DNA from 4 places in the Paenarthrobacter sp. 10N417 genome. Region 1 is predicted to be linked to each of the others. Evidence: riboswitches for the same ligand, from Rfam matches in the RefSeq annotation. Region 1 holds a riboswitch; each other region holds the start of a gene.
The links. A riboswitch is a leader RNA that binds a small molecule or an ion and turns the genes downstream of it on or off. The one in region 1 is predicted to bind cyclic di-AMP.
Positions count from the first base shown of each region.

Region 2: it holds a riboswitch for cyclic di-AMP, as region 1 does, so the genes downstream of both, AC1DCM_RS08635 (NlpC/P60 family protein) here and AC1DCM_RS09380 (C40 family peptidase) in region 1, are expected to answer to the same signal.
Region 3: it holds a riboswitch for cyclic di-AMP, as region 1 does, so the genes downstream of both, AC1DCM_RS13875 (hypothetical protein) here and AC1DCM_RS09380 (C40 family peptidase) in region 1, are expected to answer to the same signal.
Region 4: it holds a riboswitch for cyclic di-AMP, as region 1 does, so the genes downstream of both, AC1DCM_RS17915 (aggregation-promoting factor C-terminal-like domain-containing protein) here and AC1DCM_RS09380 (C40 family peptidase) in region 1, are expected to answer to the same signal.

Region 1 is NZ_JBFTIL010000006.1:96,567-104,108, forward strand. It holds gene AC1DCM_RS09370 (iron-dependent transcriptional repressor DtxR) at 178-873, shown strand; cyclic di-AMP (ydaO/yuaA leader) riboswitch at 1,058-1,287, shown strand; gene AC1DCM_RS09375 (M23 family metallopeptidase) at 1,294-2,124, shown strand; cyclic di-AMP (ydaO/yuaA leader) riboswitch at 2,269-2,432, shown strand; gene AC1DCM_RS09380 (C40 family peptidase) at 2,437-3,168, shown strand; gene AC1DCM_RS09385 (NlpC/P60 family protein) at 3,268-4,020, shown strand; gene AC1DCM_RS09390 (HNH endonuclease) at 4,250-4,750, shown strand; gene AC1DCM_RS09395 (NTP transferase domain-containing protein) at 4,793-5,686, shown strand; gene AC1DCM_RS09400 (molybdopterin molybdotransferase MoeA) at 5,683-7,026, shown strand; gene AC1DCM_RS09405 (FdhF/YdeP family oxidoreductase) at 7,084-7,542, shown strand, end outside.
Region 2 is NZ_JBFTIL010000005.1:234,639-242,180, forward strand. It holds gene AC1DCM_RS08615 (hypothetical protein) at 1-387, opposite strand, end outside; gene hutG (formimidoylglutamase) at 456-1,415, opposite strand; gene AC1DCM_RS08625 (NCS2 family permease) at 1,489-2,931, opposite strand; gene AC1DCM_RS08630 (copper resistance CopC family protein) at 3,045-3,668, shown strand; cyclic di-AMP (ydaO/yuaA leader) riboswitch at 3,843-4,011, shown strand; gene AC1DCM_RS08635 (NlpC/P60 family protein) at 4,015-4,785, shown strand; gene AC1DCM_RS08640 (FAD-binding protein) at 4,873-5,565, opposite strand; gene AC1DCM_RS08645 (universal stress protein) at 5,996-7,033, shown strand; gene AC1DCM_RS08650 (PEP/pyruvate-binding domain-containing protein) at 7,054-7,542, shown strand, end outside.
Region 3 is NZ_JBFTIL010000010.1:18,538-26,079, reverse strand. It holds gene AC1DCM_RS13905 (LacI family DNA-binding transcriptional regulator) at 1-960, opposite strand, end outside; gene AC1DCM_RS13900 (helix-turn-helix domain-containing protein) at 1,229-1,636, shown strand; gene AC1DCM_RS13895 (hypothetical protein) at 1,761-1,967, shown strand; gene AC1DCM_RS13890 (alpha/beta fold hydrolase) at 3,075-3,893, shown strand; gene AC1DCM_RS13885 (DUF6480 family protein) at 4,042-4,317, shown strand; gene AC1DCM_RS13880 (ATP-dependent DNA ligase) at 4,423-5,490, opposite strand; cyclic di-AMP (ydaO/yuaA leader) riboswitch at 5,901-6,051, shown strand; gene AC1DCM_RS13875 (hypothetical protein) at 6,054-7,433, shown strand.
Region 4 is NZ_JBFTIL010000015.1:76,600-84,141, forward strand. It holds gene AC1DCM_RS17900 (winged helix-turn-helix domain-containing protein) at 1-206, opposite strand, end outside; gene AC1DCM_RS17905 (response regulator transcription factor) at 875-1,615, shown strand; gene AC1DCM_RS17910 (sensor histidine kinase) at 1,619-3,112, shown strand; cyclic di-AMP (ydaO/yuaA leader) riboswitch at 3,247-3,404, shown strand; gene AC1DCM_RS17915 (aggregation-promoting factor C-terminal-like domain-containing protein) at 3,410-4,240, shown strand; gene AC1DCM_RS17920 (MerR family transcriptional regulator) at 4,426-5,184, shown strand; gene AC1DCM_RS17925 (pyridoxal phosphate-dependent decarboxylase family protein) at 5,214-6,605, opposite strand; gene AC1DCM_RS17930 (HAD-IA family hydrolase) at 6,657-7,361, opposite strand; gene AC1DCM_RS17935 (VOC family protein) at 7,407-7,542, opposite strand, start outside.

The sequences.
Region 1 (7,542 bases):
GTGGAATGCCGGACCACCATGGGCATTGCGACCCAGGGAAAAATTATCCAGAGTAATTCCAAATAAGCTAGGCTTGGGTTGACGTTCCTGAGGTGTCGGTTGCACACCATCCACCTTGGCGGGGACGCGGTACGGTGGAGATTACGCAAGAAATGCGTTCGAGGAGAGCTGAGCTGGATGACGGATCTGATCGATACCACTGAGATGTATCTTCGGACCATTTTGGAGCTTGAAGAAGAGAACATCGTGGCTCTTCGCGCACGCATTGCGGAGCGTCTGCGGCACTCGGGTCCCACGGTTTCCCAGACCATTGGACGCATGGAGCGCGATGGCCTGGTGATTGTGTCCAACGACCGCCACCTGGAACTGACCGAAGTCGGGCGCAAGCGGGCCACCGAAGTCATGCGGAAGCACCGCCTTGCCGAGAGGCTCCTGGCGGACGTCATTGGTCTGGACTGGGCATACGTTCATGACGAAGCGTGTCGCTGGGAACACGTCATGAGTGAACGGGTGGAACGGCGCCTGTATGAGTTGTTGGAGCACCCCACCGAGTCACCGTATGGCAACCCCATCCCGGGTTTGGAGGCGCTTGGCGGCCTCGCCAACCAGCCCCTTGCCCGCTTGGACGTGAACCTGCTGCATGCCATGGACGGGTACGCTGCCGATTCCCGCGTAGTAGTCAGCCGGCTTGCTGAACCCATCCAGGTTGAGCCCGAACTCCTCACCCAGCTCGATGAAGGCGGAATTCGTCCAGGCGCAACTGTCTCCTTGGAACGGGTGGGGGAGTACATCTCCGTCCGCGTTCCCGGTATTGAAGGAGCACTGGAGCTGCCTCCCGAGGTAGCTGCGCACGTCTTCGTCGCTGTCAGCTGACCCTAAGGCGTGTCAGATCTCACTTTGGGGCGGCTGGCGCGCGTGTGACCTGCGGATTCCTGCGACTGGTGATATGGGGGCGTCCACAACACGGTCGTTTGGGAAGATAACGAATTTATTACTGCGGGCTTTAATCACCTATAGTTATCTACTAGCGCCGATACCAAAGCGTTACCTGATCTGGAGCCGAGCTCTGCCAGCAGATCAGGTGTGTCATCAACTACTGGCAGAGGCGGGGGAACCACAAGCGGCTGCCTAAAGAAGCAGCCTTGGGGTGAAGTCCGCAGCAGAAGTGCCTACTAACGCAAGTCCTTCCGGGGATACCTGTGTGCCGTTTGCGCTTCGTGCGGACCGGGTCTTTGAACTCTCTGACCCGAATCCGACAGCTAACTTCGCAGGCTTTCCAGAGAGGAACAGAGTTTGACATCGCAGAACGTCAGGGGCCGTCGCCGCGCGTCCGGCCCCGCTGCTGAGCTGCGGCCAGCCCGCGCCGCAATGGAGATCCGGCCACGCGACACCCCGCGTCAAGTGCGCCGCCGCAAGAGCCCATTGCGCCAGGTAGCCGACTTCGCCGCAGCCAGTGGTGTCGGGCAGAAGGCCGGAGTCGCGCTTGCCGCCACCGGACTTGCCCTGACTGTAGGCCTGCCTGCCACAAGCCCCGTCATGGCCACATCCGAATCCGGCCAGGCCGAGGCGGCCCTCTCCGTACCGGGTGGCAGCCAACCCGAAGTTTCTGCGGCAGCCTCTGCCAAAATCGATTTCAGTCGCGCAGCAGTCGCTACCGCCGCTGATCCTGACGGCAAGCTCAAGCAGTTGCTGAGCGCCCAGTCAGCGGGGAGCATCCAGCGCGCATCCTCACTTGGCACGCTGGGAAGCCCTCTGGACAAGCTGGTCACGGCATCGCCGTTTGGCTACCGCGTCAGCCCCCTTACGGGCGGCACCGGTGACTTCCACCGGGGCCAGGACTTCGTAGCCCAGTGCGGTACTGCCGTTCACGCCGCAGCCGCAGGCAAGGTCACGTTCGCAGGCTGGCATGAGTACGGCGGAGGCAACCGCGTCGTGATTGACCACGGCAACGGCCTCGAGACCACGTACAACCACCTGTCGTCCTTCAACGTCAAGGTGGGCCAGACTGTCAGCCGTGGCGATACTGTCGCGCTGAGCGGCACTACAGGCGCATCTACGGGTTGCCACCTCCACTTCGAGGTCCAGGTAAACGGTGAAGTCGTAGATCCCATGGGCTGGCTCTGAGCCAGTTGATGGTTGTCTATCGCATTCATGACACGCCCGTGACCAGAATGTGACATTCACGAATATCTGTTGTACCGTCTAAAGCGCATCGGCTTTTTAGGGGGCCGATGCACTTGAGTGGATTGCCTAGCTCTGCCACCACTCGAGGTCCGTTCGCAAAAATCGTCTGGCAGGGGCGGGGGAACCAATTTTGGCCTTCGAATCAGAAGGCCTTGGGGTTAAGTCGCAAAAGCTTCCTTGAAGCCGCGCGGCCGGATGACTCCCATCCGAATCCGACAGCTCACCTCGCAGGCATTGGGAGAGGCTACCTTCGTGTCATCACGCACTACCCCTGCGCGCCATCGCGCCGAATTGGTTCGTACGAACCCGTTGAACACCCTTTCCAGGGCTGTCTCAACCAATGCAGGCACCGTAGGCCGCCAAGCCGCCGTTCTGGCTGCAGCCTCGGGACTTGTTCTCAGCGTTGGACTCCCGGCCCAGGCCGCTGACACCGACGTTTCCAAGTCGGAATCCTCCAGCACCCAGCAGTTGGTCGCCACCGCAGTTGTTACCGCTGAGCCCACGGCAACCGTTTCCTTCGAAAGCCCCGTTGTGGCTACCAAGGAAGCCCCCAAGGTTCAGCGCGCCTCCCAGCGCACGCAGGCAGCCGAAGGCCAGACGGGCGACACCCTCGCTGCCCTGTCCTCCACGGCCAAGGATGCCGCATCCAGCGCGGCAGCTTCCGGGCTCGCAGCAATTGCCTACACCGGCATTGGCCACCCCTATGTCTGGGGCGGCACTTCCCCCAACGGCTGGGACTGCTCTGGATTTGCCCAGTGGGTCTACGCCCAGGCCGGCATCAGCATCCCCCGGGTCAATGCCTGGACGGCCATGAAGCCCACCAGCACGCCGGCCCCCGGCGATCTCGTCATGCAGAACGGCGGAGCCCACGTGGGCATCTACGTCGGCAACGGCATGATGATCAGCGCGCTGAACCCCAGCCAGGGGACGCTCCTGACCCCGGTCGCAGCCACCGGCACATCCTCGTTCTTCACCCTCCGCTAGGAAAATCCCATTCGGGGTAAGCCAGCATGCCCCCCAAGTGCTGGCCGCCCATAACCCGCGTGCGTCCCCACCGTGCGCGGATACGAAAAGAGAGTAATCATGACCAGTGCAAACAAGGTTGCACGGCATAGAGCTGAGGCCCCCAAGACCAGCTCACTTGCCGTCATTGCCAAGGCTGTCAGCGACAACGCCGGTGGCGTTGGCCGTCAGGCAGCAGTGATCGCAGCTGCATCAGGCCTTGTCCTGACCAGCGGCGTGGCTGCAAATGCTGCGGATACCAATGTCCAGCGCGAATCCACGTCTGCGTCCACCCTTGATGTGCAGTCGGTTGCCCAGGCCACCATTGCTGCGGATTCCAGCGTTGCCATCTCCTACGAGCGCCCCGTGGTCAAGACTGTCGAAGCCCCGGCTCCCGTCGTCGAGAAGGCACCTGCCAAGGAAGCTCCGGCTGCCGGCGGCACCGCTACTTTGGCGGTCAACACGGATAACTCCGCGGCCAAGGCGCCTGCTGCATCCAGCGGCCTCGGTGCAGCCATCGCTGCAGCGGCCTACGCACAGCTCGGTGTCACACAGGACTGCACCATGCTGGTGACCAACTCGCTGGCCGCCGTCGGTATTCACTTCCACGATTGGCCGGCCGGCTACCTCTCCCTCGGCCGCACGGTCAGTGCAGCTGAAGCGCAGCCCGGCGACCTCGCTTACTACGCCAACGGTGGCTACGGCGGAATGGCACACATCGCTGTTTACGTCGGCAACGGCATGGCAGTCCACGGTGGATGGAACGGATCCACCACGGCACTGTTCAGCGTGAACGTTGGCTCCGGCCCCGTTTTCATCCGCGTCAACGGCTGATCAAATACTCCACAGAACACCCCGAGGCTCAGGCCGGCGGGGTGTTCTGCTTTAACGAGCAAGGTGTCCCGCGCATGAACTTTCGCCAACACCGCAGGTGAAACGGCAGAAAAATTCGTTGATATGGCATATGAGTGCTTACCCTTGTGTTGTCGATCCACAGCCCGTACAAGCAGAGGGCAGCCGGCCCTCGTGCCCCTGACGGGTGCGGCCGTGAAGAGGTACGTGCATGCGCACACTCGTTCTGAATGCTGGATATGAACCGCTGGCGGTAGTAACCTTCCGCCGGGCGCTGGTCCTTGTGCTGACTGGAAAAGCTAGCGTGGTGGCCGAAGGCGACGAGCCTGTCGTCGGGCCACAGGAGATTCTCGGAAGACCATCCGTGATTCTTCTCAATCGCTACATCCGGCCCCGGTACAACAAGATCACTGCCGTGAGCCGCCGCGGGGTACTCCGCCGCGACGGCCATCGCTGCGCCTATTGCGGGAAAACAGCCCACACCATAGACCACGTCCACCCCAAATCCAGGGGCGGCGCGGATTCCTGGGAAAACCTGGTTGCGGCGTGCTTGAAATGCAACAACGCCAAGAGTGACCACACGCTCGCCGAGATGGGTTGGAAACTTCGTTTCAAACCTGGCGTGCCCACAGGAACCATGTGGCAGATCAAAGAACTCGAGAAACCTGCGCCGGACTGGGACCCGTTCCTGTTGCCGGAATCCGCCGCCTGATCGATTTCTGTTGTCCTCCCGCTGTCCGGGTACTCTGGGCGGATGGAGTTCAACGCCGTGATTCTGGCGGGTGGCAGGGCCACCCGCCTCGGTGGCGTGCCCAAGCCCGGCTTAACGTTCGACGGCGCCAGCCTCCTTTCGCATGCCCTGCAGGCGGCACGGGGTGCCTCCGCTGTGGTGGTGGTTGGTCCGGACACCTCTGGAATCGGCGGCGTCCTGCCTGATGGAGTTCTTAGCGCCCGGGAGGAGCCTGCCTTTGCTGGCCCTGCCGCTGCGATTGCTGCGGGTCTGGCGGCATTTCACCAGAATGGGGAGCCAGCGCCGTGGACGCTCGTCCTGGCATGCGACATGCCGCACGCTTCCAGGGGGATTGCGCCCCTATGGGAAGGGTTGCGTGCGCATCCTGAAGTGGAAGGCGCCATGGCCGTTTCAGCCGTCGGCCGGCAACAGCCTCTCCTGGGGATCTACAGCACCCGGGCTTTGGAAAGGGAAGTTGCGGCAGCTACGGCGTTAACGAACTCTTCAGTGTTCCGGCTGCTTGCTAGGCTGAACCTGCTGGCCGTTACAGTTCCTGATGGGTCTACCGATGATGTGGACACGTGGGAGGACGCTGAGGCCTTGGGCATACACAACGAGCAGGAGGCGGACATGAAGAGCCAGGAAGAGACGCTCGAGGACTGGTGCCGCACACTGTTGCAGGCCTTTGAGCTTGAGGGCGTTGAAGTGGACATCAATGAAGTCCTCTCAGTGGCGGGAGTTGCAGCCCACTCCGTGGTGCGGCCTGCTGCGCCACTGACAACCTTCATTGCCGGTTACGCGGCTGGTATGGCCAGGGGGATCGGGCAAGCCGCGGACGACACCGCCATGAGCGCTGCCCTGGATCTCGCCCGCCAGGTCGCCAAGCAATACCTGGAGCCCGGGACTGAGGCGGAATGACCGAGGCCCCCGGACAGGGCCACCACGCGGCACACACATGGCATGAGGCCCGGCAGCGCGCCTTCGACGTCGCTGCTCCCATCCCGCCAAGTCCGGTGCCACTGAAGGCCGCCTTGGCAAGGACGCTTGCCTCGGATGCGGTGGCCATTCAGGACATGCCGCACTATGCGTCCTCCGCCATGGACGGCTGGGCCGTCAACGGATCCGGCCCATGGATTCTTGTTGAGCCCGGCCACAGACTTGCTCCCCATCAGGCCAGTCCCATCGTCACAGGGGGACTCATTCCACCAGGAGCCAAGGCCGTTCTGCGCACCGAAAGCGGCGTTATTACCACGGACGACGACGGCCTGCCGATCCTAGCGCTTGGCGGGGCCGCGAAGCCCGGGGAGCCACGTAATGGCCAGCACGTCCGCAAGGCAGCCGAGGAAGCTGCGGCAGGGGATGTTCTGCTCAAAGCAGGGACCATCCTTAATCCTGCGCACATTGCCTTGGCTGCCTTGGCCGGCCTGGATGAACTGGAAGTCCTGGGGAAACCCTTGGTGCGATTCCTCCTGACGGGCTCGGAAGTGGTGACGCAGGGGGTTCCCCTACCGGGGAAGGTCCGGGATACCTTCGGACCTCAGCTGGGCGCTGTCGTCGAACTCCTTGGTGGCATCGCAGGAGAGCAACTCAAGGTTGGCGACAACTACGACGACTGGCTTGCAGCTTTGCAGGACACCGAGCCTGAACCCGCGGAACCATATGCAGCACCGGAGCCGCCGGCCGACGTCGTTATTACTACGGGCGGTACCGGACGCTCAGGGACGGACCATTTCAGGAGGGCCGTGTCTGAACTGGGCGGCTGGCTGTTGATCGATGGCATTGCCATGCGCCCTGGCCACCCGGCCGTGTTGGCGGAGCTTCCGGACGGACGCTTCGTGCTGGGCCTGCCCGGGAATCCGCTGGCGGCCATGATGGCATTGTTCACCGTTGGGGGCCCGCTGCTCGCAGCGCTTGGCCACGGGAAGCTGGAGGACGTTGGCGAGGTTCCCAGCGGTGCAATGATCGACGCCGATCCTGGACGGACGCGCCTGATGCCTTTCAAACTGGTCTACGGATTGGCATCGCCCGCGCAGCATGCCGGCCCGGGGATGATGCGCGGGCTGGCGGGAGCAGATGGCGTCTTGGTGGTGCCGCCGCATGGTGTCCAGATGGGCGAACTGGTCCCGGCCTTTCCCTTGCCGTGGGGTAAACCTTTGCCCGCACCCAAGGCCGCTGAAGGAAAACCACGCAAGTCGCCGGCCCGGCAACAAAAGAAGGCCCCGTCCGGTCCTGTTGACTGGAGCGCGTTGGAAGCCTAGGGGTCGCCGGGTGGACGCAGGTGGCAACTGGGTGCCCGGGCTTGCAATGATGGACCCATGAACAGGCATGCTCCCGAACAGGACATCAATGAAGATGACCTGCAAATCCACCCGCCCAAGAAGGCTGCGGCAGGCCTCAAGGCTGTCACTGTCGCCCTTGAAAGGGGCTACTCCCAGGCAGGAGTAGCCCGCACGGTCCGCTCCATGCTCAGGGTCAACCAGCATGACGGCTTTGATTGTCCGGGCTGCGCCTGGCCGGAATCCATCACGGGACGTCGCAGTCCCGCGGAATTCTGTGAGAACGGCGCCAAGGCAATCGCTGAGGAAAGCACCACACGGACAGTGGGGGCAGATTTCTGGGCAGCACATTCCATCGCCGATCTTGAAGACAAGACCGAATACTGGTTGGGGAGCCAAGGGCGAATCGCCGAGCCTGTAGTCCTCAAACCGGGAGATACCCACTATTCCCCGATCAGCTGGACTGAAGCCTTTGCCTTGATCGGGGAGCATATCAAT
Region 2 (7,542 bases), on a different contig from region 1:
GGCGGCGGCTGCGTGGGTGTAAAGCATCAGGTCAGCAGCATGCACTTCGCCTGAACCCGGCTGACTGTCCGCAGGAACGGCCACAGGCTGCTGGGGCTGCCCGTGCAGATGGTCAAGGAATCCGACGCCGGAAAATGAGCCCCCTAAAGCTTCGAAGCCGAAGAACAGCAGTTGCTGGGCCACGCCGGAGAGCAGCAACAACAGGATGGGCCCATGGATCCAGCGGGAAATCAGTTGTGCGGCCAAGGCAGAGAGGGCAACGAACGCCAGCAGGACGGGCATCGCAGGGGCACCGCCACCGGAAATGACGTGTGCGGCAAGACCGAGCGCGACAGCAACCGGCCCGGCCACCCAAGCCCACTTGTCCTGCAGAGGAGTTGCGCGCATCGCTGTCCTTCCCTTCCCCATAGGTTAAACCCAACAGGTTAAAGCAGGACAGGGACTGGGAACAGGCCCTACGCCAACAGCGTGTTTACAAGCCGTGCTGCCACTTTCGCGGTTCGTCCATCAATATCGAACTCCGGGTTCAATTCGGCAACGTCCACGTGCAACAACGTCCCGCTTGCGGCTACTTGGCGGCAAATAGCACTAATCACGGGCAGCGGCACCCCGTACGCAGCAGGGGCACTGACGCCCGGCGCCACCGAAGCGGGCAGTACGTCCAGGTCGATCGTCAGGTACAACACATCGATTCCAGCCACGAAGTCGGCTACGAACGTCTCGACGCGTTCCGCGGAACAGTCCTCGTCCAGCAAGTACTTCACGCCCAGGCGGTCAGCGGTGTCAAAGAGCGTACGGGTGTTGTTGGGCTCCGAGATTCCGACGACGGCGTACTTCAGTTCGCGTCCGGCTGCGAGTTCTTCCTGGGCCATCTGGAGGAACGGGGTACCGGAGCTCGGGGTGGGCTCATCACGCAGGTCAAAGTGGGCATCCAGGTTCAGGACGCCCAAGTGCTTTCCGCTACCCACCGCATTGGATCCGGCCACGCCCAGGTAGCTGGCAAACGCCGTCTCGTGGCCGCCGCCCAGCACCACGGTGAGGTTTCCGGCGTCGAGCAGTTCCGAGATGGCGCGTCCGGCGCGCTGTTGTCCTTCTTCCAGTGAGTCGTCCTCCACAACCACGTCCCCGGCGTCGAACACGTCACGATCCACGTGGAACGCCAGCGGGGCCAGTGCCGAACGAATGGCAGCCGGAGCCGCTGCGGAACCGGTTCGGCCCTTGTTGCGCCGCACCCCGGCGTCGCTGCAGAAACCCAGCACGACGGCGGGACGAGAGGCTTCAGGAGCGGCAGGGGAAGTAAGGGGTGCTATGGCCTGCCACCAGCGGCGATGTTCGTCGCCGTCGCCGTCAAAGCGGCCGGTCCATGGCGTGGGAAGGACGTCTACGGAGGGGCTGGTGCTGGTGTTTGGGGCCATGCCTTAAGCACACCCCACCTGCGTGCCAAAAAACAGCTTTAGCGTGCCCCAGTGTCTGAAATGCCGGACAACGCTACTTGACGCCCAACAACTCCTCCACAGTTCCGATGCCGAAGAACAGCAGGAAGGCGGCTGCCACTGCCCACATCAAGGGGTGGACTTCACGTGCACGGCCCTGGAAAGTGCGGATCAGGACGTAGGAGATGAAGCCTGCGCCGAGGCCATTGGCAATGGAGTACGTGAACGGCATGAGTGCGATGGTCAGGAACGCGGGAATGCCAACGCCCCAGTCCTGCCAGTCGATCTTGCCAACCTGGGACACCATCATGAAGCCCACAACCACCAGCGCAGGTGCAACGGCTTCGAACGGGACCAGGTTGATGAGCGGCGTGAAGAACATGGCCACCAGGAAGAGCAGGCCCGTGACAATGGAGGCCAGACCGGTGCGGGCACCTTCGCCAATGCCCGCGCCCGACTCAACGAAGATCTGGTTGGACGAAACGGACGCGCCGCCACCAACGATTGCGCCCAGGGCATCAACCTGCAGGACGCGGTCCACGTTGGGAATGTTGCCGTGCTCGTCCACGGTTCCGGCCTCGTTGGCCAGGCCCACCATGGTGCCCATGGCGTCGAAGAAGATGCTGAGGAGGATCACGAACGCCAACAGCGCAGCAGCCACAAATCCGAGGTGTTCAAAGGCCCCAAAGGGGTTGGCTTTGCCGATCAGGGAGAGGTCCGGAGCGCCCCATTCGGAAAGTGTGGGGGCCACCAGGGACCAGCCACGCGGGTTGACGTTTTTCCCGTCGAAGCTGGGACCAATGTGGAGCGTGAACTCGAGGATGGCGGCCAGGGCGGTAGACACCACGATGCCGATCAGGATTGCGCCGCGGACCTTGCGCACTACCAACGCGATGGTCAGGATCAGGCCGACGGCGAACACCAACGTCGGCCAACCCATCAACTTGCCCTCCACACCCAGGCCGAGCGGGACAGTGGTGCCTGCGGCATCCGGAATTCGCCGGACAAAGCCGGCGTTCACAAGGCCGATCAAGGCGATGAAGAGGCCAATGCCCACTACGATTGCCGTCTTAAGGGCTTCCGGGACGGCCCTGAAAACGGCCGTGCGGAATCCGGTGAGTACCAGGATGAGCATGGTGACACCCGAAAGCACCACCAGCCCCATCATGTCCGGCCACGTCAGCCCGGGGTGGGAGGCAACGGTCACGGCCACGAACGCGTTCACTCCCAGCCCGGTTGCCACCGCGAAGGGGTGCTTGGCCCAGGCGCCCATGAGGATGGTCAGGATGCCCGCCACGAATGCAGTCGTTGCCGCTACGGCCGTGAAGCCAAGAGATGCTCCGCTCGAGTCTGCCCCGGAGAGGATCAGCGGATTCAGCACCACGATGTAGCTCATGGCGAAGAAGGTCGCGAAGCCGCCACGTATTTCCCGCGAGTAGGTGGACCGGCGCTCGGAGATTTTGAAGTAGCGGTCGATTGCAGAACCTTGTTTCAGCATGAAGGTCTCCGGGGATCGGGGGAGTTTGCTCTCAAATCCTATGCCCGCCGATGCGGGGTGCCGGGACGATTCGCCTAGTCTGTAAGGAAGCCAACACTAGGAGAAACCGCCCCATGCGTACCATCCGCCCGCTTCTGGCCGCCGTCGTAGCCGCTATTGCGTTCGCTTCCGCGTTGCTGCTGGGCGCCGCTCCGGCCTCCGCGCACGACGTCGCCGAATCAACAACTCCGGCCAACGGTGCGCGGGTAGCTGAAGTGCCGGCGTCGGTGTCGATCACGTTCAACAACCGGCCACTGGCCATCGGTTCGGGCGTAACTGTCACCGCTGGGGGCGAAAACTGGGCAGATGGCGCAGTGGAGATCATCGACAACATGGCTGTCCAGAAGCTGCGTCCGGGCGCTCCGGCTGGCGAATACACGGTGGTGTGGCGCGTGGTCAGTTCAGACTCCCACCCGATTGAGGGAACCTTCAAGTTCACTGTTTCCGGAACAAGCACGACGACGGCGAGCGGCTCAGCAGGCGCCTCCCCATCGGCTTCGGCGGCTGTTCCGACGGCGGGGACGGCAGCGCCCGGTACCGAAAATAGTGAGCCCGCTCCGGCAGTTTCCCAACCCTTCCCCTGGAGCATTGTTGGCCTCGCCGTCGTGGCAATCGGTCTCGTGATCTTCCTCGCTGTTACAGCCCGGAAGAAGCTGGCGGCTCCGAACGAGCCGGATGACGAAAATTCCGCGGAATAACGGGGTTTTCTACATACTTGCGAAGATCTCGAAACGGTCACTGCGACACGCCAAAAACGAACTGCTCGTTACGTAAATGTGACTTTGAAGTGATCTTCCCGTACGGTTGTACTTGTGCCTGTTCCACGTAACGGGCATTTCCGGGCTGATTGCCTAGCTCTGCCACAGTCCGGAATCCGTTCGCAGACAAACCTACGGCAGAGACGGGGAACCCATTTTGGCCCGCTTTCAGAGCGCGCCTTGGGGTGAAGTCACGAAGCTTCCGCTGCACAGCGGGGGATAGTGGCCGGGTGACTCCCATCCGAATCCGACAGCTAACCTCGCAGGCATCGGGAGAGGCTCTTTCATGTCTTCACGCATTCTTCGCGGCCGTCGTAAGGCGGACAGCGTACGTCCTAATCCGTTCATTTCCATCTCCAAGGCTGTTGCCAGCAACGCATCCGGCGCAGGTCGCCAAGCCGCTGTCATCGCAGCAGCTTCAGGCCTCGTCCTGACAGGCTCCATTGCTGCCCACGCAGCAGAGACCCCTGTTCAGCGCGACTCCAGCCCTGCTACGGTCGCCGAGACCGTCACTGAGGGTCCCACCAAGGTTGTTACGGCCGCCTCCACGGCCACGATCAACTTCGAGCGCCCTGCGGTTGCTTCCGTTGCGGCTCCCGTTATTGAAAAGCCGGCACCCGTTGCTCCGGCTCCGGTTGCCAAGCAGGCCCCAGCAGCGGCCACTGTCAAGGCCGCCGCAACTACTACGGCTACCGCTCCGGTGGCAGCCGCGCCTGCTGCTGCGGCTCCGGCTGTTGGTGGCGTCAACGCCGCTATGGTTGCCTCGGCTTACGCCCAGATCGGCATCATGCAGGATTGCACCGCCATGGTGGAACGGGCCCTCGGCTCCGCAGGCATCCCGGTTGGCGACCTCGCACCCATGCAGTTCCTGAACTACGGCAAGGTTGTCAGCGACCCCCAGCCCGGTGACATGATCGTCCAGTCCGGCCACGTAGCCATCTACATCGGCAACGGCCAGGCCATCAGCGGTGGCATCAACGGCAACCAGACGGGCATCCACCCGATCAGCTGGCTCACCGCAACCGGCCCCATCACGTACGTACGCGCTGGCGCCTAAGCTTCACGCTCCAACTCAAAAGGCCGGCGCCTTCGAGGACTAACGTCTTCGGAGGCACCGGCCTTCTGAGTTAACTTTTGTTCGTTTCTAAGCCAGGGCGATGCCCGGCGAAGCTGGTAGAGCCACCTTGGCTGAGATTGCTTGCCCTACTGCCTTGGCTTGCCGGAGTACTTCCTTGGGCGTGGGTGTAATGAGTTCCCCCACGCCTACCAAGTGCATTCCCACGGCACGCATGGCTGCCACGAGGTTCTGGCCTATGGCGATTCCCAAGTCCGTAAGCATTCGGCGCAGTTGGCTCTGGGCGCAGCGCGTCACCACGATGTGGTCGGCCAGAAGAACTCCTGTGGCTGTATGCACGGCCCATTGCCGTGGGGTGGATTCAAGCGGGCCGTAAACGCCCAGCCCAGCCCTCTGGCTGGCCGTGTTCAGGCTTGCTGCGAGTCCATATCCAAGCTGCTGGGACGAGTCGCCGCCCAGGAAGTCCAGACGAACAGCGCGTGTGGTGGTGCGGACATCCAGGTGATGGCTTGCGGCGTAGTTGCGCAAGTGGCGCAGGATCTCGTTGCGTTCCTGCATTGCCGCGGGGTCCGCTGCGTCGCAGCGCTGGAGCATTCCCGTATGGACCGATGGTCCGGTGGTGGACAAAGTACCAAAGCCATCCAGCACGATGGAACCTACGCCATAGCGGCTGAGCTCGCTGGCAACAGCCAAACCGGACAGGCCGGTACCGATCACCACGGTGGTAGTCCGTTCCGTGACGGAATCAGGAGTGAGTGACACTGCTTGGGTTCCTCCTTGACGTGTGTGCCTTTCGGCAGCGCGTGGGATCGCGTCCGTGTTCCCCAAGCGGCCGCAAATAAATGGCCGGATTGTGTCCTGGGACACTTTTGCCGGCCATTCGGTGACTCGAACACTACCGAACTTTTTCTGCCATGGATAGCCTCGGCGGCAGCGTGTTTTGGATGTTCATCCGCAGCGCAACCTGGAGGGCGGTGAGCGTGCCGAAAACCGAGCCCGGACCGTTATCCACATAGCCCATAGTCGCCTTGATTCGGCATTGCCAACCGAGAATAGTGGGCATTGGAAGGAGAACCCCAGCGGGTTTCTTCGGCCTCGGCTATTGGTTGCACGCCAGCAAGGGGACACCGGTACGGAGAACCTCTGGCAGAATGGCCGGAACATCAAGCAGTAGGTGGAGAGGCGGGCCCCAATGGACCAGCACGGCAGACACGTTGAAGAACCACGGGACGGCGAGGAGCAGGCAGTGGCGCCTGGTGGAATCGTCGTCGGAGTGGACGGATCCGAGCATGGTCAATGCGCCCTTGTGTGGGCCGCGCGTGAGGCGGAACGGCGCCAACTTCCCCTGCATATAGTCACGGCTTATTCGGTGCCCATCTTCGCGGCATCCGGCCTCGACGGCGGGTACGCCACTGTGGACGATTCCGTGATCCGCGAGGGCGCGGAAGCAATCGTCAAGCAGGCCATGGATAAGGTCTCGAAGAACAACCTCGACGTCGATGCTTCGGTGGAGAACGGCGATGCCGCAGGGGTCCTCCTGGACTTGTCTGCAAACGCCGCGCTCCTGGTGTTCGGCAGCCGTGGCCGTGGCGGCTTCGTTGGGCGTCTCCTGGGCTCGGTCAGCAGCGCCTTGCCGGCTCACGCAAAATGCCCCACCGTAACGGTCCCGCTCTACTGTGCGGACCGTTTGGGCGAGAACACCGAGGACAAGCACATTAAGGCTGAGCACGCCAAGGCCGGGCCACGCACGGTGGAAAACGTCGTCGCCGTGGGTGTGGACGGTTCAGAGCAGGCGCGCGTCGCTGTCCTTGAGGCAGCCGAACAAGCCCAGCGGATGGGGGCCAAGCTCCGCGTCATTTGTGCCGTGCCGCAATACAGCGGCTCCTTGGCCTGGGTGCCCGCACCTTTGGACCGCGATGCCCTGTTCGCGGACATCAAAGTCCAGCTGGATGCAGGCGTCGCCTGGCTCCGCAGCCATTTCCCGCAGTTGACTGTGGAAACCGACCTGAGGGACGGCTCACCTGTTGACGTCCTGGTTGAGGCCAGCCGGGGCGTGGAGCTGGTTGTCCTGGGTACACGGGGCCGTGGTGGTTTCGCAGGCATGCTCCTTGGTTCCACTTCCGACGGCGTCCTGCATCACGCCAAGGGACCGGTCCTCGTGGTTCCGGACCGGGAGGACCCGCGGCTGGCAGACCGGCCCAAATTCGGACCCATGCTCGGTGCGGCTTAGGCCGCTGGCGCGCACCGTCCATGGATAACCGGGAGCCTGGGAAGCATAGGCAGGAAAACAGTGCGGATGTAAGTGGCCCGGTCTTCATTCGGGACATTGCGGACATCCGGGCGGACATGCTCCCCGAGGTAGGTGGCAAGGCCGCCAACCTCGGCGAGTTGAGTGCCGCCCGCCTGCCGGTGCCGCCAGGCTTTTGCCTGACAACGTCCGCCTACCGGTACGCCCTCTCAGCGATTGGTATGGAGGACATCTTTGCCCTTCTGCAGGACGCCGAAGCTTCTGACCTTGACGAACTGAACAGGCTGGCCGCCCGGGCCAGGTCCTTGGTGCTCGACGCCGGAGTTCCCACCGACGTCGCAGAGGCGGTACGGGCGGCGTATCGGAAGTTGGGAGACGCTGCCCCCGTCGCAGTGAGGTCCTCAGCCACGGCCGAGGACCTGGCCTTCGCCAGTTTTGCCGGACAGCAGGACACTTTCCTGAACGTGGTGGGAGCAGACGCAGTCCTGGAT
Region 3 (7,542 bases), on a different contig from region 1:
TTGGAACGGCAAGGCAACGGTGGTCAGTTTTGGCCTCAGATAGGCCGCAATCAGCTCCTGGTTGTCGAAGCCGATCACGGCGATGTCTCCGGGGATGGTCAGGCCCCGTTCTTTGATGGCGTCGTACGCGCCCATCGCCATGCGGTCGTTGAGGCAGAACAGTGCGGTTGGCCTGTCCTTTTCCGGATAGCGGTCCAGGATTTCGCAGGCGGCCTCGTAGCCGCCGTCGGCCGTTGCGTATCCGGACACCACCAGTTCCGGGTCCAGCTCCAGCCCGGCTTTGGCGAGTGCTTCGCGGGCACCCTCCAAACGTCCGACTGCTGCAGGAATGACCGGGTCAAGGTTGATGATTCCGATCCGGGTGTGGCCGGCTTGAAGCAAGCGCTCGACGGCGACCCTGCCACCCGCACGCTCGTCAGGGACGATCGAGGGCAGCTTTCCGTCCGCGTCGAAGCAGTTGATCAAGACGGTTGGTACTTCGTTGGCACTCTGCGGAACATGCACGCCCCGGTGAAAGGTGGCTGCGTAGAGAAGTCCTTCCACTCGTTGTTCCAGCAGCTTTTCGATGGCGGCATCTTCCAAGCCCTTGTTGGGTCCTACGGCATCGGCCTGGTCGGAGGGCGCGATGAGCAGGAACCGACGATCAAGCCACGCTTGGTCCTGCGCTCCTTTGATGATGTCGACGGCGAACGGTGCCGTCACGATCTCGGTGACAAGCCCGTACCAATCACTGCGCTGAGATGCCAGCGCCCGTGCTCCGGCGTTCGGGCGGTAGCCCAGTGCCTGCACGGCATCGTTGATACGGGTGCGGGTTTCCTCGGAGATGCTGGCGTTTTCGCGGTTGCTCAGCACGAACGAGACCGCGGTCCGGGAGACGCCGGCGTGCTTGGCGACGTCATTCATGGTGACTCCCCGCTGCCGCACAGCCGCGGCTTTGTTGGGGGTGGTGCTTTTCGCCATTGAATGCTCCGGGGTCTTGGTTCTTGTTGGTTCTGGTTGGGAATACTTTTGGTAACGCGCGTTACTTGGAACGTGTGATTTAGGTTACGCGCGTTACCTGTTTCTTGTCAACGCCTTCTTTTTATCCGCCCACGCCCTGCCCCGCCCGAATAGACGACGCGCTGCACACAAGACGACTCCTACCGTCTAGCACGCAGCGAACCATAGAACCGGGCCATCTCCCCTCGTCCAGCGCAGCCACCAGCCACCACCGCGCTAGGCTTCTGCCATGGCATTGATAGCTCCCCGCGTTACAGCCGGGCTCCCCGCCGACGACGCCCGGAATCTGGCACGCTCCCTCCAGGACAGCGACGACATCACCGTGTTCGTCGATGGCACGGTCCACCGCCTGCCCGATCAGGCGAGGGACGCCGTCGTCGATCTTCTTGCGAGGCTGAGCCGCGGCGAAACTGTCACGGTCAGCAGCGTGGAGGAAATGCTAACAACATCGCAGGCCGCTGAACTCGCGGGCATCTCACATACCTACCTGCGCAATATGACCGACCGCGGAGAGATCCCCGTGGAATACCGCGGCACGCATCGGCGAATCCGCCAGGCTGCGATCATGGAATGGCTGGAAACCCAGAAGCGCAAGCAGGCCGAGACCTCCGCGGGAAATGACGCTCCGAGCGACTAAAGCGTCGGAGTGATAAGGATCAAGCAACGATCCCAGCCAACGGGCCAGCACCTGATTAGGCCGGGGTTACGCTTGTTTGGTGGGCAATTTCAAAGGGTGGCATATAGTGGCCGGGGTGGCCGCAATGGCCCTTGCCGCACCCTTGGGATCGGCCATGGGATTGAACTTCGTAGCCACGTTCATGTTTGCCTGCGTTGTCTTCGTGGCGGTCGCCATGTGGACAGAATCCAAGATCGCCCGACGCCGGGAAGCGGCTGATGCTGCCGCCGCCCCTGACGCTTCGCGTGCGGCTGGCGACCCCACTGAGTCCGACGACGTCACCCGGGACTAGGTTCCGGGGGGTCGGATTTGGAACCCACTTCAGCATCCGGCACCGCTTCCTTCTCTAGCAGGGGCGGGCTGACAACACTTGAGGGAGTTGAGTGGTTGCCGCCAGCCACTCTGCAAGATCCCGGTCCAGAATCCGAGCCAACTTCAGACAAGCCTCATGCCCCTGCTCTGCAGTGAGCCTCTGACGCTGCCCAGGTAGGGGAAAACCCGCTACGAACGGCTCATGGTGGGCAGCACGGTTCCGTACAGCATGAACCATTGCCACAACGCCTAGGGTCCAAGACCTCGTGAATCGTTCGCCATCTGCGGCCGCCACGGTCCTGCCGCCGCGGAATGCCTTATTCAGGCACGAGTTCCATAGATTTTCATGAGACATGTGAAATCTTTGCGGTTCTCTGCCTACGTAGCCGCCTGGCTCAAGCAGACCTTTCCAGAAGCCGAACATCAGCCCAGCGATAAGATGACCAGATGTTCGTCGGTCTTGGCCCAGCTTGGACCACGCTTCGGCCAACTTACTCCGGCTAGGGCCATCAAGGCCTATGTCGTTCGCATACCAGAATCGACCAAAGACAGTGTCCAGCTGCTTGGCCATCGCATTCCTCAGAGCTACCTCGACGATTGCAATATCAGCAAGAAGTGCGATCGCCACGTCGCGGTCCCAGACATAGAGCCGCCTGGCCAGCGACGCATCGTGGGAGGCAGCAGCCGCGTAAGTTGCCATCCGGACAGGCGTAATTGCCTCATCGAGAGCTCGGTTGTGAGCACCGTTGGACCATGTTTCAAGATTGGCCAAGTCCTCATGCTCCTTGCTAGGCTGAGTGCGAAGTCCCCGGACCCGCCTCTCTGGACCAGAGCCATGATGCGGCCGGGGTTATTTCTTTGAATTGCCAGTCTAAGCACGTGATTTGCCTGGCCTTCCTCAGATCCGGGTTTATCCACAGGAGGGCTACCGCGGCGCTGTGTATGATCTGCAACCGCGCCGCGAATTTCCCATCTGCCAGCTCCTCCCTTACAGGAAGCCTCGGGCGCTATTCTCAATAAACAGGCAAGAAGAGCTATGGAGCCGCAGGGCTATCCAAAGCACAATTGAGAACCGGAGGTTCGGGAGCTGACGACGCTACTATCTGCCGACGTCGAGGCCTGCGGGCTGACCGGCCGGATTCTTTGGACGCATGGAACGGCACCGCCGCGGCCGGGCGGCCATGCCAACCCCGAGCCTCTCGAATCCGGGGACCAGAGGGAGCCCGCCTATGTCCTCATCCACGGGATCGGCGTTTCGCACCGCTACCTGGCCAGGCTTCATGCCGTCCTTGCCGCCAGCGTCCCCACCTATTCGCTGGATCTTCCGGGTTTTGCCGGGACTCCGAAACCCGGCCGGCAACTGTCCGTTGAGGACTATGGCGCATTCATTGCTGAGGCACTTAAGGCGTGCGGCATCGATTCGTACATTCTGGTGGGGCATTCCATGGGCGTGCAGTTCGCTATCGAAGCGGCCCTCCACGAGCCCGAATGCGCTCAGCAGCTGGCGCTCATGGGCCCTGTGGTGGACTCCCGGCACAAGAACGTGGCCCGGCAGTCGCTGGCCCTGTTCCTGGATGGCCTACTCCGCGAAAGCCCATCGTCCAACTGGATTGTGGTCACGGACTACCTGCAATGTGGGCCGCGCTGGTACCTCACGGAGCTGCCCGTGATGATGAAGTACCCGACGGAGAAGCAGCTGGCCAAAGTCCGAACTCCCGTGCTGGTGCTCCGAGGGAGCCGCGATCACGTCGCGGGGCCGGACTGGGCTCTTCGCCTCTCGCGGGCAATTCCTCAAGGGCGGCTGGTGGAGATCCCGGGCGTGGGCCATGTTGCACAGCACATGCGCCCCAAGGCCGTGGCGGACGCTATCAGGAGCTTTGTCGCGGCGACATCCCGGCAGAGTTAGGTGTCCCGCAAGAGTTAGGCGTCCCGCCGGAGTCATGCACTAGTGCACGACGGCGAATCCCGGCATGGGTGCCCCTTGTTGGGTTTGCGATCTGGAGACTAGGCTGGCCGGGCAAGCACTATAGTAAGTTTGCTTAGGAAGGGCGACCATGACCAGCTATGACCCAGAGGACGATCCCCGGACCTTCGGCGCCTCGGGCGCAGCCGAGCCGGACGACACCGCGGGCGACACTGCCGGCGATCCGGATGATGTCCACACCGACCCAGACATGCGCCAGGACGAAGAGGACGATCCCGCAGCTTCCGCCAACCCCGACCCCCTGGATGGCAACGTCACAGGACTTGAGCCTGGGGGCGGCGTACCCCCGGGCGAAACCCCGCCTGCAGAGGACAGCATGAGCAGCGACCAGGGGCACGAAGAGTAGGTCGTCGCCAAGCCGCTGTTACGTTGTTGGGCAACAACGTATTAGCGGCTCAACGACTTAACAGCGGTCCAACAACGGAGAACCACAACCGAGGACCAACCAAGGCTACGGCAGTCTCAGGATCTCCCCGAGGTCGTAATCAGCAGGCTCTTCGAGTTGCGAGTAAGTGCAGCTCTCCGGAGTCCGGTCCGGCCGCCACCGACGAAACTGGGTGGTGTGCCGGAACCGCTCGCCCTCCATGTAGTCGTAGGCAACCTCAATGACGAGTTCCGGCCGGAGGGGAACAAAGGAGAAGTCCTTACCGGCGCTCCACCGGCTCTGTGCGCCCGGCATTCGAGAACCTGTAGCTGCCGCGTCTCCTTGATCGGCCCACTGGCCCCAAGGATGTTCGCTGAATTCCGTCTGATACGGCTCAAGTTCGGCCACCAGGCTTTCGCGCTTGGCCATGGGAAATGAAGCCACCACCCCCACGTGCTGCAGCTGGCCGGCGTCGTTATATAGCCCGAGCAGCATCGACCCCACAACCTTTCCCGTTTTGTGCCACCGGAATCCAGCCACCACACAGTCCGCGGTCCGTTTATGCTTGGTCTTGAACATGACGCGCTTATTCGGCTGGTACGTCCCCCCGAGCGGTTTGGAAAGTATGCCGTCAAGCCCAGCACCTTCCAGCTGCACGAACCACTCCTGCGCTTGATCAAGTTCTGTCACGGCAGGCGTTACGTACACGGGCGCCTCAGCCTTGGCCATTGCCTTCTCCAAGGCGGCTCGACGCTCCGAAAACGGCTTGTCCATGAGGTTCTCCCCGCCCAGGGCAAGGATGTCGAATCCAATGAAGGAGGACGGTGTCTTTTCGGCAAGCATCCGCACACGGCTATCGGCAGGATGGATGCGCTGCTGAAGGCCCTCGAAATCGAGCCTGTTGTCAGCTATGAGGACGATCTCGCCGTCGATCACGCATTTGTCCGGGAGGTTCTTCTGAAGGGCTTCCACCAACTCGGGAAAGTACCGCGTCATGGGACGTTCGTTGCGGCTGCCCAGGATGATCTCGTCACCATCTTTGAAAACGATGGTCCTGAACCCGTCCCACTTGGGCTCAAAATGGCCCACATCAGGGATCGACGGAACGGACTTGGCAAGCATGGGCGAAATGGGCGGCATCACTGGGAGGTCCATACGACTATGTTCTACCTGCCAGCCGCGGCGGAAGCTAGTCTTGGGCGATGGATATCTTGGCCGTTCTAGTGGCTGTACTGGCAGCACCTGCCTTCATTGCGGCCCTTTGGTTCTGGGTCTCGCGACAGAACAGCAAGGGGAAAGTCCGGCGCGGCGCCGCGGGTGGGATCCTGGGCGTGGCGGACGAAATTTTCCGACCCGAGACCCATTACGCACACCAAGTCCAAAGGATCCAGCAAGAGCTGCCAGCCCCGGCTCCGGCCCCGGAGCCTAAGTCCTAGCGGACCTTCGCGCTGGAAGGCGTCCCGCCCGTTACATTAATGTGACTTTACTATGGCGCTCATGTACGGTCTAAGAGCGACCCGTATCTCCGCTGGGCCGCTTCCGGGTTGACGCCGAGCTCTGCCGCAAACCGGGATCCGCCAGACTAGCGGCAGAGACGGGGGACCCAGAGTTCCCGGGCCTGATTTTCCATAGGCCCTTGGGGTGAAGCCGCCATGTGCGGCCGGACGGCCTCGTCCGAACCCGACAGCTAACCTCGCAGGCGTTGAGAGGCAACCACCATGTCCCCAACCATGGATCAGCCGCGCCGCGCCCAAATAGCGCGCGAGCGTACCCAACCAACCGGACGCCGTCGGGCCCAACCCAGCGGATCCTCCACCAGCACGCCGGAAGCAGAAACAGGTTCTACAAGCACGACGCCGGAACCCGCCACTGCTTCTGTTCCCACCTCTGCGGCGCCCACCACGCGCGCAGCCGCTCGCGCGGCAGAGCGTGAACGGGCAGCCCAAGCTGTAATCGCTCCTCAAACAGCTCCGGCAGAAACTGCCCCAGTAGACTCCGCTGCTCTGGAGCCGGCTACGGCTGCGATTCCAACAGTTCTGGCGCCCACGCCGGTCGCTCCCGAACCGGCTGCAGATCCCGAGCCCGCCACCGCTGCCATCCCGATGGTGGCTGCTGCTGCACCCACCCCCGCCGCGCACGAACCCGAGCCCGCCACCGCTGCCATCCCGATAGTGCAGGCGCCCACGCCCGGCCCTGGGGATCCGGTCACAGCTGAAATTCCGACCGTTGCCACCCCTCTTCCCACGCCTGCGGCTCCGGCATTTCCTGCTTCGCCGGCACAGGCGAAGAGCCCTGCCCAGCTCGCGGCAGCCGCCACCGCGGCAGCTGGTCTCGCAAGCCGGAAAGCCCTTCGTGCCCAAGCATCCGGGAGCGGGACAGCCCCTTCCGCGACAACGGTTGCCGAGTCCCCGACGGGCGTTGTCCCCACGTTTGGAGCGTCGTCCTTCAGCCACGAACCACATGCAGTCCTCACCAAGGCCGCCTCGGTCAAGACAATGGGCCAGCGCATGGCAGTCGTCGCTGGGGCATTGGGCCTGGTATTGACCGTTGGCACCATGAGCCGGGCCTTCGAGCTTCCCTTCTTCGGGCAGGAAACACCGGCTCAGGAAGCCAGTGACGCAAAGACGGGTGGCGACAGCAGGCAGTCAACCTCGGCCACCCCCGCACCCAGCTCGTCCAGCTCTACTGCATCAGCGTCGTCGGCGACCAGCGAGGCCGGACAGCCGGCAACTGTTGCAACGCAGTCGTCAGAAGAGGCACCCGCTCAGGGGTCGTCGTCGTCACTTCCGACTCCGCAAGTTTCACTCGCGGATCCCGTTTGGGTCCCTTCGTCGGCCCCGTCGGCTGTTGTTCCTGTGCCGGGCGTGACAACTCCTGTCCCAACCCAGCCGGCCCCGAGCCCGGTTCCGTCGGACACGGTTACCACCCCACCCGCCACAACGACGCCCAGCCCCACGGTTACTCCGACGCCTACTCCAACCCAGACTCAGGCACCGAAGCCAAAGCCAACCGGAAATCCAAATGCCACCACGCCGTCAAGTGGTTCAGCCTTGGACCTGGACGGCATACTTGACGGCGCCACAGGGATCTTGAAGTGAGCACACAACTTCCCAGGACCAGCAAGCACGTCGGATGGCACGGCCGGTACTGCAGCAGCAGCCGCACTGCCACCTTCCGCAATCGGATGGGCCGTTGGAGCTGCCAACG
Region 4 (7,542 bases), on a different contig from region 1:
GGCTCGTTGGTGGGAACTGCCCGCAACTGGCCGTAGGAGTTGGGGTTGTACCCCTGTGGCACGTAGCCGGGAGCCTGCTGGCCGTTGCCCTGGGGGGCGGGGGCGTAGCCGGGACGGTTGCCGAAGCCGGGGCGGAGCCCTGCGTTTGAAGCGGCCTTGTTGGCGTTTCGGACGGAGATGTGGACGTAACCGGATGCAACTGACATGGAGTGATTACCTCAAAAGTGAATAGCCGTCATCGCGGCTTCGAATGCTGGTTGTCCCCGCAATGAGTTTGGGGAAGGGCGCCCAACGCTGGGCTAGGGGGCGAATGCCTGAAACTTCTTTGGGGTGGAAAGTTAGGCTTGCATTCGACAACAGCGGGTCACGTCGCCAGCGGGTGAGCTGGACCAGATTGCTGCGGCTGCAGGTGCTGTTGAGTTCTTGTTCACATTGGAAGTGTGCAACGTAACAATGGCAACACGCAAGTAACAAAGCGCCTAACCGTCCACATTTTGAGACAAGAGGGTCTATTGTGCTGCAGATCACAATTCTTTCACTACGGAAAATGAACGTCATTTCATTCGGTTCCGATAAGAAATATTCGGCTTATGGTGAATTTTCTTCGGCCAATGGTGCATGATGCCCTTCCTGATTCCCGGCAGGCGCAAGACGACGGAATCTCAAGATCTGAAACACTTGCTGTCCAATCGCAAGCCACTCTCGTCTCGAATTTTTCCCTCAAAATCTGCTACAAGCCGTAGAAAGGGCGCGCATGGGACGGCCATGCCCCGCAACGCCTTCCACCGAACTCCCACGTCGCTAGTGTTGACCTCACAGCGTCCTCACAGGCTCGGCAAAGCTTCGCCAAACCAGAAGAATGGAGAGTTGTCCCATGGCATCCCCGCACTCCATGACGAACAACCTTCCCCAGCTTTCCCACCCGGACGGCTCTCCTATCCGCGCCTTGGTGGTGGACGACGAACCCAGCCTCTCCGAGCTCATGAGCATGGGCCTTCGCATGGCAGGCTGGTCCGTCGCGGTAGCAGCCGACGGACCAGAAGCCGTGAAGCTTGCCAAGGACTTCCGCCCTGACGTGCTGGTGCTGGACGTGATGCTTCCAGGATTCGACGGCGTCGAGGTCCTCAACCGGATCCGTACCTTCGCGCCGGAAGTGCCCGCGCTCTTTCTCACGGCCAAGGACGCTGTCCAGGACCGCATCGTAGGTCTTGCCGCCGGCGGGGACGACTACGTCACCAAGCCCTTCAGCATGGAGGAAGTCCTCCTTCGCCTGCACAGGCTCGTCCAACGTTCGGGCGTTGCCGCCATGGACACGGCGGAACTGGTGGTGGGTGATCTCACGCTGAACGTGGATACACGGGAAGTCTCGCGCGCCGGCGAAGACATCCAGCTCACGGCAACGCAGTTCGAGCTGCTTCGTTACCTTATGGAGAACCCCAAGCGCGTGGTCAGCAAGGCGCAGATCCTGGACCGCGTCTGGGACTATGACTTCGGCGGGCAGGCCAACATCGTGGAGCTCTACATTTCCTACCTGCGCAAGAAAATCGAAGCCAACCACCCGCCAATGATCCACACCATCCGTGGCGCCGGCTACGTCATCAAGCCTGCGGACTGAATCTTGTCCACCCTTTCAGGAGTAACCCGCAAGACCCAGCGGAACTGGCTCAATCCCACCACCTGGCATCTGCGCACGCGATTGGTCCTGGTGGCCATGGCCTTGCTGGTAGCGATTTGCGGGGCAGTCGGAGTGGTGAGTTACGCCTCCATGGACATGTACTTCAACAAGCAACTCGATAAGCAGCTGGAGCAGGCGTCAAGCCGCGCGAATGACTTCGGCAGGCCGCCGTCGAACTTTCCCTCAAGCGGGCGGCCAGATCCTCTGGAGGCCCGCGGCCAAGGTGCCGGTACCCTCAACGCGAGGATTGACGGTTCCACCGTCATTAACTCCGGCCTGCTAAATTCGAATGGCCGCCGCGTCGCACTTTCGGCAGAAGACAAGCAGGTCCTGCTCTCACTCCCCCGTGACAACCGGCCTGTGGACCGTTCATTGTCCAACGGCGACTACCGGCTGGTGGCAGTAAATACCACCTACGGCGACGTGATTGTGACGGGCCTGCCGTTGGCTGATAAGCAAAATGCCGAGGCCTCGCTGGTATGGACCATGGTGTTTGTTTCCCTTGGCGGACTGGTGCTGATCGGCCTTGCCGGTACCGTCATCATTCGCCGGACCATGCGGCCGCTGGAGCAACTATCGGAGGTTGCAACCAAAGTATCGCGCCTTCCCCTCGACGCCGGTGAAGTGGCACTCGCTGTGCGCGTACCGCCGTCGGCCTCCCATCCTGGAACAGAAGTAGGCAGCGTTGGCCACGCTTTGAACCAAATGCTCAACAACGTTTCCAGGGCCCTGGAAGCCCGTCAGGAGAGCGAAACCAAGGTCCGGCAGTTCGTTGCGGATGCCTCCCACGAACTGCGGACGCCGCTGACCGCCATTCGTGGATATACCGAATTACTCCGCATGACGGAGAACTTCACGGACGACGGCCGGAAGTCCCTGGCACGCGTCCAGAGCCAGTCCGAACGCATGACCACCCTGGTGGAGGACCTGTTGCTGTTGGCGCGGTTGGACGAAGGCCAGCCATTGAAGGTCACGGATGTGGACCTTACCCAGTTGGTGATCGAGACCGTCAGCGACGAAAAGGTGATGGCACCGGATCACATCTGGAAGCTCCAACTCCCCGACGAGCCCATCACGGTACGCGGGGACGCAACCCAGCTGCATCAGGTGCTGGCCAATCTCCTGTCCAACGCCCGCAAACACACCGATCCAGGTACCACAGTGATCACTGGCGTCGTGCTCTCCGCGGACGGTACCGCGGTGGTCACGGTCACTGACAACGGGGCTGGCATTCCGCCTGAATTCCAGGGCCATGTTTTCTCGCGTTTTGCCCGCGCTGACGCCGCGAGATCAGGCTCTGAAGGAACCTCCGGATTGGGCTTGTCAATCGTCGAATCAATCGTCCAAGCGCACGGCGGAAGCGTGGCAGTAACGTCCAAGCCGGGGTGCACCGAGTTCATTCTGAGACTCCCGTCAGTTTCGAACGAACACGTATAACGAATCAGGCAACATGACGCGCCGTGACCGTGATCTCTGTTACCCAAATGTGACTTAAGCCGAAACCTCCTGTACCTTCGAAAGGGTGGGTCGCCCATAGTTGGCCCACACCCGGGATGCGCCGAGCTCTGCCACTTCCCGGAGTTCCGTTCTCATTCGAGGCAGAGACGGGGGACCCAGAGTCTCCGGGCACAGTACTTTCCTTGCCCTTGGGGTGAAGCCGCAGCTACGCGCGCGGCCGGATGACCTCATCCGAACCCGACAGCTAACTCCGCAGGCGCTGAGAGGTAATCACACATGTCTGAATTCAACGATCAGACGCGCCCTTCCGCGCGTCACCGTGACGAACACAACGCTCCCCTGACCAAATCGCAGTCTGTTCTGAAGACCGCTGCCCGCCGCGGCAAGACCGGTCAGCGCATGTCCGTTGTTGCAGGAGTCGTTGCCGCAGCATTGGGCGTCGCATCGCTTGGCCAGGCCGCAAACGCCGCATTCAACCTCCCGGAAACGAGCCAGGCATCCGAGACGCAAGCCACGGCCCAGGTCAGCAACAAATCAGCGGAAATCTCTGCGTCCCTGGATGCTGCTGCCAAGAAGGGCGCCGGCGATAGGGCCGCTGCAGATCAGGCAGCAGCAGCTGCACAGGCCGCTGCCGAGAAGGCTGCCGCTGAGAAGGCTGCGGCCGAAAAAGCCGCCGCCGACCAGGCAGCAGCCGCACAAGCCGCCGCCGAAAAGGCTGCCGCTGATGCAGCCGCCAAGCAGGCTGCCGATGCCGCCGCTGCTGCAGCCGCAGCCGCAGCAGCTGTTCCCAAGGCCGTGGACGATCCCGCTGCTGCCAAAGCTTACGCCGCCAGCATCCTCGCCAGCTACGGCTGGGGTCCGGGTGAAATGACTGCCCTGAACACACTGTGGGAGAAGGAATCCAACTGGCGGACCACCGCGACCAACGCGTCCAGTGGCGCCTACGGAATCGTGCAGTCTCTGCCAGCTTCCAAGATGGCAACTGCCGGCGCCGACTGGGAGACCAACTACCAAACCCAGATCAAGTGGGGCCTGAACTACATCAAGGAACGCTACGGCTCCCCCTCGGCCGCCCTCGCCTTCCACTTGGCCAACAACTGGTACTAAGCCAACTCAATAAGCAGGTTTGAGCCCACCCCAGCGGGCTCAAACGTGCAGGGCCTGATTACCGCCCCGTTTTCCGCCGTTCGCAGCAGTGATTACTGCAGCTGACAGCGGGAACGGGGCGGTTTTCGCGTTTCAGGTGGCGACGGCTTGCACCTCACGTAACGTCAGGACTTAGCGTTGTGCCCATGACGGGAACAACAGGAACCGGACCGTGGAGCATCGGTGAACTGGCCACAGCATGTGGCGTCAGCGTGCGGACGCTCCACCACTACGACGAGATCGGGCTGCTGTCCGCAAGCCAAAGGACATCATCTGGTCATCGCCGGTATTCGGAGAGCGACCTGCGCCGCCTATACCGGATCAGATCGCTTCAGATGCTGGGGCTTCCGCTCGCTGCCATCGGCAAGGCGCTGCAAACGCCCGAGGATGATCTGGAGTCTCTTCGAGGCCTCCTCAAAGAGCAGCTGGTCCATGTGCAGGAGCATGCCCAGCAACTCCAGGCGCTCCAAAACCGTTTGGGCGAGCTGTTGTCACGCATGGACGGACACGCCATGCCCACCCCTGAACAATTCATGTCAACGTTGGAGATGATTACCGTGCTCGAAAACAACTTCACAGCCGAACAACGCCAGCAACTCGCGGACAAGCGGGAAGAACTCGGCGCAGAAAAAGTCGAAGCCGCCAAGCAGCAGTGGGCCGTCCTTGTGGAAGAAGGACTGGCGCACGTGGAAGCCAACAGGCCCGTCACGGATCCTTCCGTCCAGGAATGGGTGCACTCATGGGACGGCATCGGTTCCATGTTCCACTCGAGTGAGGACACCAAAGGTGCAGCGCGTGCAGCCTGGCAGGAAAACAGCAAGGCCATCAGCGCCGGCCTGCCTTGGAGCGCTGAGCAGTTGGCCGGGCTGATGGCATATTTGGAAAAGGCGCGCTCGGCCCGGTAACTGGACTGTGCCTATACTTCCGGTTCGGCCTATGCTTCCGGTTCGGCCTCTGCCGCACCTCGAACGGCTGCGATGGAGGCAGCGACGTCACCTGCGTCGGTGGCCCAGTTGCTGACCGAAATCCGGAAGATGTCGCGTCCTCGCCATGAGGAACCTGACATCCACACAAGCCCTTCGGCCATGAGCCGCTGGGTGACGCGGTGTGTGCGGTCATCACTGCCGAAGGCTACCGATACCTGTGTGAACACGACGTCGTTCAGAATCTCCACACCCGGGATCTCCGCGAGTCCCTCCGCCAACGCGCGGGCGTTTGCTGCAAGCCTGTCCACCATGGCAATGACTCCGGACCGGCCCAACTGTCGCAGCGCTGCCCACACCGGGATGCCGCGGGCCCTACGGGACAGTTCCGGAACTTTGTCGAACGGATCGCCCAGTCCGGTCTCCGTTGCAATGAGGTAACTCGTGTGAACGCTGAAGGCGCGTCTAAGGGCTTCCGGCCGGGAGACGATGGCCAAGCCGCAGTCGTACGGGACGTTCAATGTTTTGTGGGCATCGGTGGCCCACGAATCGGCTGCCTCTACTCCGGCCAGCCGCCCGCGCAGATTTGGGCTGACTGCCGCCCACAGCCCAAAGGCGCCATCCACATGCACCCAGGCCTCCCGGTCATGGGCTACCGCGATGGCTTCGGACATCGGATCGAACGCACCGGAATGCAGGTTGCCGGCCTGCAGGCACACGAGGGAAGGCCCGGGTTGCTGGTCCATGGCGTCGGCAAGGGCTTCCGGCAGGATCCTGCCTTGATCGTCCGTGTCCACGGGCACGCACGCTCCCAGCCCCAGATACCGCAGGGCGAGATCCACGGCGGCGTGCCGTTCCCGGCCGGCAAACGTTGTGATGAGCGGCGCGCCGGTCAGGCCCAGGTCCGCCAGGTCCCATCCTGCCTCGTCCATCAGGTATTGGCGCCCGGCGGCCAGGCCCGCGAAGTTGGCAGTGGTAGCGCCAGTTGTGAACCCGATGTCGGACCCTCGGGGAAGATCCAATAGTTCCAGGAGCCAGGCCGCCGCGGATTCTTCGATCGCAGCGGCAGCGGGAGTCGCAAACCTGAGCCCGGCGTTTTGGTCCCACGCCGAGACGAGCCAATCTGCAGCCATGGCAGCCGGCAACGTCCCGCCCATGACCCAGCCGTAGAAGCGTCCGGACTGGATGGCCATCAACCCGGGCTCCGCCAATGCGGCGAGCTCGTCTACTACGTCAGCCGCGTCCGTTGCTTCGTCGGGAAGGCTCGAAAGAAGGCTCGCGGCAACTTGGTCGGCGTCGGACGTGGGCCGGACTGAACGGCTGGGCACTGACGCAAGCCACTCCGTAGCGTGCGCCATGGCCCGCTCCAGTGCAGCACCGTACGCCTCCGGCAACGCAGACATGCGCACAGCCTACTCCCGGTTCACCGGCTGGAACAGCGAAGGCGAACAGTGCTAGAGCGTGAAGGTGATGAGGTGACCGCCGTCGTCGTCTTTCACTGCTGTGACCATCACGGCTGAGTAGTCCGGGATCCGCCACATGCCCGGCTCAAGCTCGCCTCCGGCGTCGCCCACCACCACGGTTCGCATCCCGGCGGCGCGGGCTGCGGCGATACCTGCCGGAGCGTCCTCAAAAACCACGACGTCGGCCGGTTCCGCGCCCAGCAACGCTGCGGCTTTGAGATACCCCTCCGGGTGCGGCTTGCCCCGCGTAACGCCTTCGGCGGTGACGGTAGTCGATGGCATGGAAAGTCCGGCAGCCTTCATCCGGATGTCGGCAAGGATGCGGTCCGCGGACGTGACAAGCGCGATGGCGTCGTCCGGCAATGATGCAAGCAGGGCTTCTGCGCCAGGAAGGGCAATCACGCCGTCGGTCCTGGTGCGTTCCATCTCGCCCAGCTCGGCCGTCAAAGCTTCAAGATCAGCTCCTGCCGGAGCATAACGGCGCACAGTATCGCCCGCTTGCACCCCGTGTGACGTCCGCAGGATTTCGTTGTAGTCGAGGCCGTATCGTTCGGCGAACTCCAGCCATACTTGCTCGACGATCGCCGTGGAATCAACCAGTGTTCCGTCCATGTCGAACAGGACAGCACGAACCGTCAGGGTAGAGGATCGCTCGGCGTGTGCGGAAGGCGAGGTTGGCTCGGCAGGATGGCTCATGCATCCATCCTGCCGCACCATGCAGGGGTTGCGGCTAACTGTGACTTAGCCGTTGGGCCGGTGCGGAATGTACTGCACAGCCCACTTATTGCCGTCGGGGTCCGCAAAATGGACGAAGTGTCCCCAGTCCTGAACGTCGATATCACTGACCTCGACGCCATTGGCCTTGAGCTGTTCGTGG